Regions from separate parts of the Mesorhizobium sp. M4B.F.Ca.ET.058.02.1.1 genome, predicted to be linked through region 2. Evidence: predicted binding sites of a transcription regulator. Region 2 holds the regulator's gene; the other holds the start of a gene.
The links. The regulator LexA, encoded in region 2, represses DNA repair genes until DNA is damaged. The targets are predictions, from matches to a motif close to TGTTCNNNNTGTGTTCNG.
Positions count from the first base shown of each region.

Region 1 (4,281 bases), 1.7 Mb from region 2:
GCGCGAGGAGGCACAGCAGTTGCTCGGCCAGTACCAGAAGAAGCGCAAGGAAGCCGAGCAGGAGGCCGCCGACATTGTCGCCGCCGCCAAGCGCGAGGCCGAGTTGCTCGCCACCGAGGCGCACAAGAAGACCGAGGACTATGTCGCGCGCCGGACAGCGCTCGCCGAGCAGAAGATCGGCCAGGCCGAGCGCGAGGCGATCAGCGAGGTTCGCGCCAGCGCCGTCGACATCGCCGTCGAGGCCGCCCGCGCACTGCTTGCCGGCAAGGTCGACGCCAAGGCCGGCGCGGACTTCTTCAAGTCGGCGCTTCAGGACGTGAAGGCCAAGCTGAACTGAGCGCTTCGCCGTTAGAAATCAAAAAGCCGCCTGGGTAACCCGGCGGCTTTTTTGTTTGAGCGAGATATTCTCCCCCCTTGAGGGGGAGATGTCGCCAAAGGCGACAGAGGGGTCGGTTCGACTGGGCGCGACTTTCTTGCGGACGACAGATGGCGTTGGAGCTTCACGAGAAGCGACCCCCTCTGCCTGCCGGCATCTCCCCCCAAGGGGGGAGATTACGCGCACCTTCGCCGCCGCCTCACTCCAGTCCTACAAAGCTCTCTTCTTCCACCACCTCGACGCCACCCAAGCGAAACGGCGCGAATGACGCCCGGTGCAACCTTGCCACCGGTCCATGCGCTTCAATCGCCGTGCGGTGGCGCGCCGTCGCGTAGCCCATATGCACCTCGAAGCCATAGCGGTCGTGATGGCCGCCGCAGCCGCACATCATGCGGTCGCGCATCACCTTGGCGACGATCGAGGCGGCGGCAATCGACTGCGAACGCTGGTCGCCCTTGATCAGCGCGCGCCCCTCGCAAGCGAGACCGGGCGGCACGTCGCGGCCGTCCGCCAGCGCCAGCTTGGGCTGCAGCGAAAGGCCGGCGACCGCGCGGCGCATGGCTTCGAGGCTGGCCTTCAGGATGTTGCTGCCGTCTATGCCCTCGGCGCTGATCGAGGCCATCGCCACGCCGAGCGCCGAACCCAGGATCCTGGCAAATAGCGCTTCGCGTTGCAGATGGGTGAGCCGCTTGGAATCGTCCAGCCCGTCGGGGATGTTGGTGGGATTGAGCACCACCGCCGCCGCGACCACCGGACCGGCCAGCGGGCCGCGGCCAGCCTCGTCCATTCCCGCCACCGGCCAAAGGCCGTCAGCCATCGCCTTCGTCTCGATGGAGAAATCGGGTTTCTCGACGATTTCGAAGAGAAGCGGAGAATCGGAACGCGCGCGAGCCATGGTGCGGCGAGGTTCGCATCGGCTCCGATTCTCCGCAAGTCCCTCCGGGTCGGGTGGGGCGCGGACCGGGAGGGCACCGTCTCAAGGCCGGGGACAGGCCGGACGGGATTCTTCTCGCGCCGCCCGGCGAGGGCCGGCGCGGGACCTTCAAAGCAGCATCAACTGCTCGGCGGCGTTGGCTGCGGCAAGAAATTGGTCGGTCCTGAGTTGCCGCCGCTCGGCGTTGAGCCCGAGCCGCTTGGCGGTGATCTCGAAACGGCGGCCGATCTGCCAGGCATAGGGTCCGGCGCCTTTCATGCGCTTGCCCCACTCCGAATCGTAGTCCTTGCCGTCGCGCATCGAGCGGATCAGCGACATCACATGCCGGTAGCGGTCCGGGTAATGACGCAACAACCAGTCCTTGAAGATCGGCGCCACCTCCAGCGGCAGCCGCAAAATGACATAGCCGGCCTCGCGCGCGCCGGCGGCGCGTGCCGAATCGAGGATGCGCTCCATCTCCGGATCGGTGAGACCGGGGATGATCGGCGCGACCATGACGGAGGCGGGAATGCCGACGTCGGACAGCTGCCTGATCGCTTCCAGCCGCTTGGTCGGCGTCGACGCGCGCGGCTCCATCGTTCGCGCCAGCATGCGGTCGAGCGTCGTCACCGACAGCGCCACCTTGGCGAGCCCGCGCTCCGCCATGCGCGACAGGATGTCGATGTCGCGCGTCACCAGCGCCGATTTGGTGACGATGCCGACCGGGTGGCCGCGCGCTTCCAGCACTTCGAGGATCTCGCGCATGATCCGGTATTGTTTCTCGATCGGCTGGTACGGATCGGTGTTGGTGCCGATGGCGATGGTGCGCGGCTGGTAGCCGGGCCTAGACAGCTCCTTGTCAAGCATGCGCGCCGCATCCGGCTTGGCAAACAGCTTGGATTCGAAATCGAGCCCCGGCGACAGGCCCATGAACGCATGCGTCGGCCTGGCGAAGCAGTAGACGCAGCCGTGCTCGCAGCCGCGATAGGGGTTGATCGAGCGGTCGAAGGAGATGTCGGGCGACTCGTTGCGCGTGATAATAGTGCGCGGCCTCTCGACTTGCACCTCGGTCTTGAACGGCGGCAGGTCCTCCAGCGAATTCCAGCCATCGTCGAACAGATGCCGGCTGACCGGCTCGAAGCGGCCGGACGGATTGATGCCGGCGGAACGACCGCGATTGCGGTCGGACCGCACGCGCATGCCGCTCTGCTCGATCATCGCATTCGCCATCTCGGCTCTCCCAGCCCCGAAGGCTGCAATGTCGGCACGCACGATCTGTTCCATTTTCGCCCTCTCCCAAGGACTGTCAGCAGGCTGTCGAATCGCTCTGTTCATGAAACTATTCCTATTTTCTTGATGGGAACAAAGCAAGAACTTTTTATGCCGCATGCAAGAACTGGCGCTGCGCGCGGCTTTCCGCTATTCGGCTGGCAATGCTCAGCGTGCTCATTGAAACCCTGAATGACGAAGAGGGCCTTGCCCGCACGCTTGCCTCGCTGATCGGCGGCGCGGTCGAAGGCGTGGTGCGCGACGTCGTCGTCTGCGATACCGGCTCGACCGACCAGACGCACCGCGTTGCCGACCATGCCGGCTGCCACTATGTCGCAGGCGGCATTTCCGTCGGTATCCGGCAGGCCAAGGGCGACTGGCTGCTGTTGCTGGAGCCCGGGGCGCGGCTGTCGGACGGCTGGATCGACGAGGTCGTGGCCCACATGGCGAGGCACACAATGCCGGCGCGCTTTTCCCGCGCGCGCGGCAGCCGCGCGCCATTCCTGGCCAGGGTCTTCTCCGGCAACAGGGCGCTGGCCGAGGGGCTGGTCATCAGCAAGCGCCAGGCCACGGCGCTTTCGAAAAGCGCCCGCAGCGCCGAGGCCATCGCGCGCGGCCTGGCGACGAAGAGGCTCGACGCCGAGATCTGGGTCGCGCCGCCGAAGTGATCCTTCTCGCCGTTTTTGGGAGGAGAAGGCGCCGGCAGCGGAGAAGGGGTTGTGTAGGAAATTCACCGCAACCCCTTTATTGTGCATTGCACAAAATATGAGGCGGGGCTAACCTCCTTTCGATGCGGGACAAGCGGGTTTGGGCAATGCCGGAACTGGTGAGCAGCCGATGTTTCGTCGGATAATGCTCATACCTGAGGACCTCGATGAACCTTTCGACATCGGACAAATCCGGCGCTGTCAGCCTCGAGGCAATCGCCCGCAACGGCAGCTTGTTTCGTCGCATCGCGGTACGCATCCCGACCTACCTGACGGATCTGCGCGAGAACCCGGCCTGGCTGCCGATGTTCATGCTGGCGCGCACCATGCCGGGGCGCAGGATGCACTGGCTGGGCGCCAAGCCCGCCGGCCGGGCGCCAAATGGCGGGGATACGATGTTCAGCGGTATCGACCTCGACGCGGCGATCGAGGCGCTTCGCTCCGACGGACTGTTTTCCGGCCTGGTCCTGCCGCAGGCGATCCATGAGGAGATCGCCAGCTTTGCCGACAACACGCCTTGCTTCGGCAATTTCGACCGCCGCCTCGAATTCATGCCTTCTGACCATGCCGAAGCCGAGAAGCGTTTCGGCCGCTCCTTGCTCAGCGGCCACTATTTCGAGCGCATCCTCTCCTGCAAGGCAGCATTGGCCATCCAGAACGACCCGCTCTTGTCCGGCATCGCCCAGCGCTATCTCGGCGGCCAGGCGAAACTGATCACGACGCGCGTCTGGTGGAGCTTTCCGACCGGCCAGGCTTCCGACGCCGACAAGAACCTCGCCTCGCTCGGCAAGTACCATTTCGACCTCGACGACTGGCGGATGCTGAAATTCTTCTTCTATCTGAAGCCCTGCGACGCTGGCACCGGCCCGCATGTCTATGTGCGCGGCAGCCACAAACGCCGCAGCCTCAAGCACCAGCTGACGCTGCTTGTCGGCCATCCGGCGAATGAGGTGCTGAAGGTTTACGGCGACGACAGCCCGGTCACGCTCACGGGAGAAGCAGGTCTCGGCTTCGTC
Region 1 covers NZ_CP034450.1:2,441,207-2,445,487, reverse strand. The annotation lists gene EJ073_RS12340 (F0F1 ATP synthase subunit B) at 1-337, shown strand, start outside; gene EJ073_RS12335 (ribonuclease HII) at 576-1,271, opposite strand; gene EJ073_RS12330 (PA0069 family radical SAM protein) at 1,419-2,573, opposite strand; gene EJ073_RS12325 (glycosyltransferase) at 2,723-3,226, shown strand; gene EJ073_RS12320 (hypothetical protein) at 3,433-4,281, shown strand, end outside.
Region 1: a site for LexA is predicted at 2,648-2,665, ahead of EJ073_RS12330 (PA0069 family radical SAM protein). Genes of this name have one in related genera too.

Region 2 (4,281 bases):
GAGCGGCTGGCGGCGATGGTGCCGGCCGACCGGCTGCTGGTCAGCGAAAGCGGCATCTTCACGCATCAGGACTGCCGCAGGCTGGAGAAGTGCAAGATCGGCACTTTCCTGGTCGGCGAGAGCCTGATGCGGCAAGCCGATGTGGCCGCCGCAACGCAGCTTCTGCTCACGGGCAAGGCGCCAGCCGAGGCGCTCTGACCATGGCGACCTCCCTCACCCACCTTGGCGCTTCGGGCGAAGCCAACATGGTCGACGTCGGCGACAAGGCCGAGACGGTGCGCACCGCGATCGCCGAGGGTTTTGTCTCGATGCGCGCCGAAACGCTGGAGATGATCCTTGCCGGCGATGCCAAGAAGGGCGACGTGCTTGGCACCGCGCGCATTGCCGGCATCATGGCGGCGAAACGCGCGCATGAACTGATCCCGCTCTGCCATCCGCTGCTCCTGACCAAGGTTTCGGTGGACATCGAGCCGGACACGTCCCTGCCTGGCCTCAAGGTCACGGCGCTCGCCCGCGTCACCGGCAAGACAGGCGTCGAGATGGAGGCGCTGACGGCGGCCTCCGTCGCCTGCCTCACCATTTACGACATGGCCAAGGCCGCCGACCGCGCCATGGTGATCTCCGGCATCAGGCTGGTCGAGAAGACCGGCGGCAAGTCTGGCGATTACAAGGCGGCCGGGCGCGGGGAAGGCGCTTGATGGCGCTGGTTCCTGTCGCCGAGGCGCTCGAGCGCCTGCTGGATGGAGCGGCGCCGCGGGCCAGTGAGAGCGTCGCGCTGATCGACGCCGCCGGCCGGGTGCTGGCCGAGCCCGTGGTGGCATTGCGCACGCAACCGCCCTTCAACGCCTCCGCCATGGACGGCTATGCGACGCGCGCCACCGACGTGGCATCCGTGCCGGCGCGGCTTTCGGTGATCGGCATGGCGCCGGCCGGCCGCGGCTTCGAAGGCAGCGTCGGCCCGTCGCAAGCCGTGCGCATCTTCACCGGCGCGCCAGTGCCGCAAGGCGCCGACACCATCGTCATTCAGGAGAATGTCAGGGACCTGGGCGGCGGCACGGTAGAGGTAACCCAGCCGACGGCGCAAGGACGCAACATCCGGCGTGTCGGACTCGATTTCGCGCAAGGCGATGTGCTGCTCGAAAGGGGCCGCCTGCTTGATCCCGCGGCACTGTCGCTGGCGGCATCCGCCAACCATCCGTGTTTGAGCGTGGTGAAGCGGCCGCTGGTCGCCATCATCGCCACCGGCGACGAACTGCTGCCGCCCGGCAGCGAGCTTGGTCCCGACCAGATCATTTCGTCCAACGCCTATGGCGTCGCCGCCGCCGCTCAGTCGGTCGGCGCCCGCGCGCTCGATCTCGGCATCGCCGCCGACCGCAAGGAAGCGATCGCCGCGCTGGTCAGGCAGGCCGTCGAGCAGCAGGCCGATGTCATCGTCACGCTGGGCGGCGCCTCGGTCGGCGACCACGATCTGATCCACGACGTGCTGACCGGCGAAGGCATGACGCTCGATTTCTGGAAGATCGCCATGCGCCCGGGCAAGCCGCTGATGTTCGGCCGGATGGGGCGCACGCGCTGTATCGGCCTGCCGGGCAACCCTGTCGCCAGCCTGGTCTGCTCGCAATTGTTCCTGAAGCCCTTGCTGGCGCGACTCGGTGGCCGCGACTTCCGGCAGGACCTGCGCGAGGCACGCCTGGGCACGGCGATGCAGGCCAATGATCTCAGGCAGGATTACGTGCGCGCCGTGGTCCGCGAAGAAGCCGGCTCAATGGTTGCCACCCCCTTCGGCATCCAGGACTCCTCGATGCTGCGCATGCTCGCCGACGCCAACGGCCTTGTCGTGCGGGAGCCCTTCGCCCCGGCTGCAGCCGCAGGCGACGCTTGCCGCGTGCTGATGCTACGCTGAACAAAACGTCAACGCATTCATTAAACTTTAAACGGTTGCGGAACACAACTGGAACAGATAGTGTTTGTTCTGGGTTTGTTTTTCTGATTCTGGTTTCAGAACCCGTGGGGGCCGCCATGCTGACGCGCAAACAACATGAACTCCTGATGTTCATCCATGAACGGCTGAAGGAAAGCGGCATTCCGCCCTCGTTCGACGAGATGAAGGAGGCGCTCGATCTCGCCTCGAAGTCGGGCATCCACCGGCTGATCACGGCGCTGGAAGAGCGCGGCTTCATTCGCCGGCTGCCGAACCGGGCGCGTGCTCTGGAAGTGCTGCGCCTGCCTGACTCGATCGCGCCCGGTCTCAATGCGGCGAAGAAGTTTTCGCCGAGCGTCATCCAGGGAAGCCTGGGACAGGGCAATCTCGGTCGGCAAATCAAACCGGCGTCGCCGTCGCGTACCCCCAGCAATGACGACGACGCTGTGTCGGCGGTGTCGATCCCGGTAATGGGCCGCATCGCCGCCGGCGTGCCGATCGACGCCATCCAGCACCAGACGCATTCGATCTCGGTGCCCCCGGACATGATCTCGGGCGGCGAGCATTATGCGCTGGAGGTCAAGGGCGACTCGATGATCGAGGCCGGTATCTTCGACGGCGATACGGTCATCATCCGCAACGCCGACACGGCGAGCCCCGGCGAGATCGTTGTGGCGCTGGTCGACGAGGAAGAGGCGACGCTGAAGCGCTTCCGCCGCAAGGGCGCATCGATCGCGCTCGAAGCTGCCAACCCTGCCTATGAGACCCGCATCTTCGGCCCTGACCGGGTCAAGGTGCAAGGCAAGCTGGTCGGCCTGATCCGGCGCTACTGAGCCGACGGCGCCAGTTTGACCACCGGTTTTTCGGGTCTCTGGTAAGGCGGCAGTCCCCTCGCCTCGCGAGAGTATTTGCGCTGCTCGTGCCATGGCCGGTAGGGCTTTTCGACCGCGTAGCGGATTGTTGCTTGCGCGCTCGCCGATTGCGGATCGAAGAAGACGGCGGCACTGCCGGAGCGGGCGAGCTGACGTTTGGTGACGACGAGGGCCAGCGAATTCCAGCAGGGACTGTAGGCGGTGGCGTCGTCGATGACGATCAGGTCGGCGAAGGCGCAGGCCGGCCGCGCCGTCTTGCGGTTTTCCGCGAGCGCCACGATTGCGCCTGACGGATGTCGGGCAAGGCATAGCCCGTCCCTGCAGTAAAATGGCGAGCCCGGCGGCAGGTCGAGCGGATCGATGTCGAAGCGTGCATCCCCTGTCTCGAAGGTCTCCGGCTCGACGATGGTCTCGGCCACCAGCGCGCGTTTCCAATTGTCGGTGGTGAATTCGTTCGACCGCACCCGGTTGACGGCGAGCTCGCCGCCTCCGATCGGCATCGCCACCAGATGCGCATCCTCCGAGATCAGCACATCGGGCGTGCGGGTATTGGAAACCGTCAGCAGGCCCGCCAGAGCGAAGGGGATCGCCGCAAGTCTCAGCCAGGTCGTGGCCATGGTCGCGATGACCAGCGCTATCGTCACGAAAAGCACCGACTGGATGGAGATCAGCCCGACGGCATCGACCGGCGAGCGTTCGGAAATCCACCCAGAGATCGCGATCATCGCGGTCAGGCCCTTGCCCATCAGATACAGGAATGGCCAGTCGAGGCCGAACGGCATAGTCAGGGCGCTGGCGACCCCCAGGAACATGACCACCGAAACGATCGGCATGACGGCCAGGTTGGCGACCAGGCTGAGTGGCGAAACGCGCTGGAAGTGCCAGATGGCGAAGAGCGCCGTGGCGCTGCCGGCGATGATCGAGGTCATGGCAAGGCCACCCATCCCCATCGCCAGTTTGCGCGACGTAAAGCGAAGGAACGATCGCTTCGGCGGCGGCGTGGTCGTCCTGTCGGCGCGATAGTCGGCCCAGCCGGCATAGGCGCCGACCAGGGCAGCCGTGGCGGCGAAGGACATCTGGAAGCTCGGGCCGACCACTTCGTGCGGCGACACCAGGATGACGGCGATGGCCGAGATCGCCAGATTGCGCATGGTGAGCGCTGCCCGGTCGAACAACACGGCGACAAGCATCACCGCCAGCATGATGAAGCTGCGTTCGGCCGCGACCACAATGCCGGAGAAGACGAGATAGGCGGCGATCGAGACGAGTGCGGCTGCGGCGGCATATTTCTTGACCGGCCGGCGCGATGCGAAGTCGGGAAACAGCGCGAAGGCCCCGCGCAGCAAGAGCATGATGGTGCCGGCGACCAGCGCCATGTGCAGGCCCGAGATGGAGATGACGTGATAGATGCCGGTGCGCCGCATCGCCTCATTGATCTCATCGGGGATGCCCGCTCGCACGCCGACTATCAGTGCGGCGGCGATCTCG
Region 2 covers NZ_CP034450.1:719,857-724,137, reverse strand. The annotation lists gene trpC (indole-3-glycerol phosphate synthase TrpC) at 1-198, shown strand, start outside; gene moaC (cyclic pyranopterin monophosphate synthase MoaC) at 201-698, shown strand; gene glp (gephyrin-like molybdotransferase Glp) at 698-1,903, shown strand; gene lexA (transcriptional repressor LexA) at 2,020-2,754, shown strand; gene EJ073_RS03585 (ComEC/Rec2 family competence protein) at 2,748-4,281, opposite strand, start outside.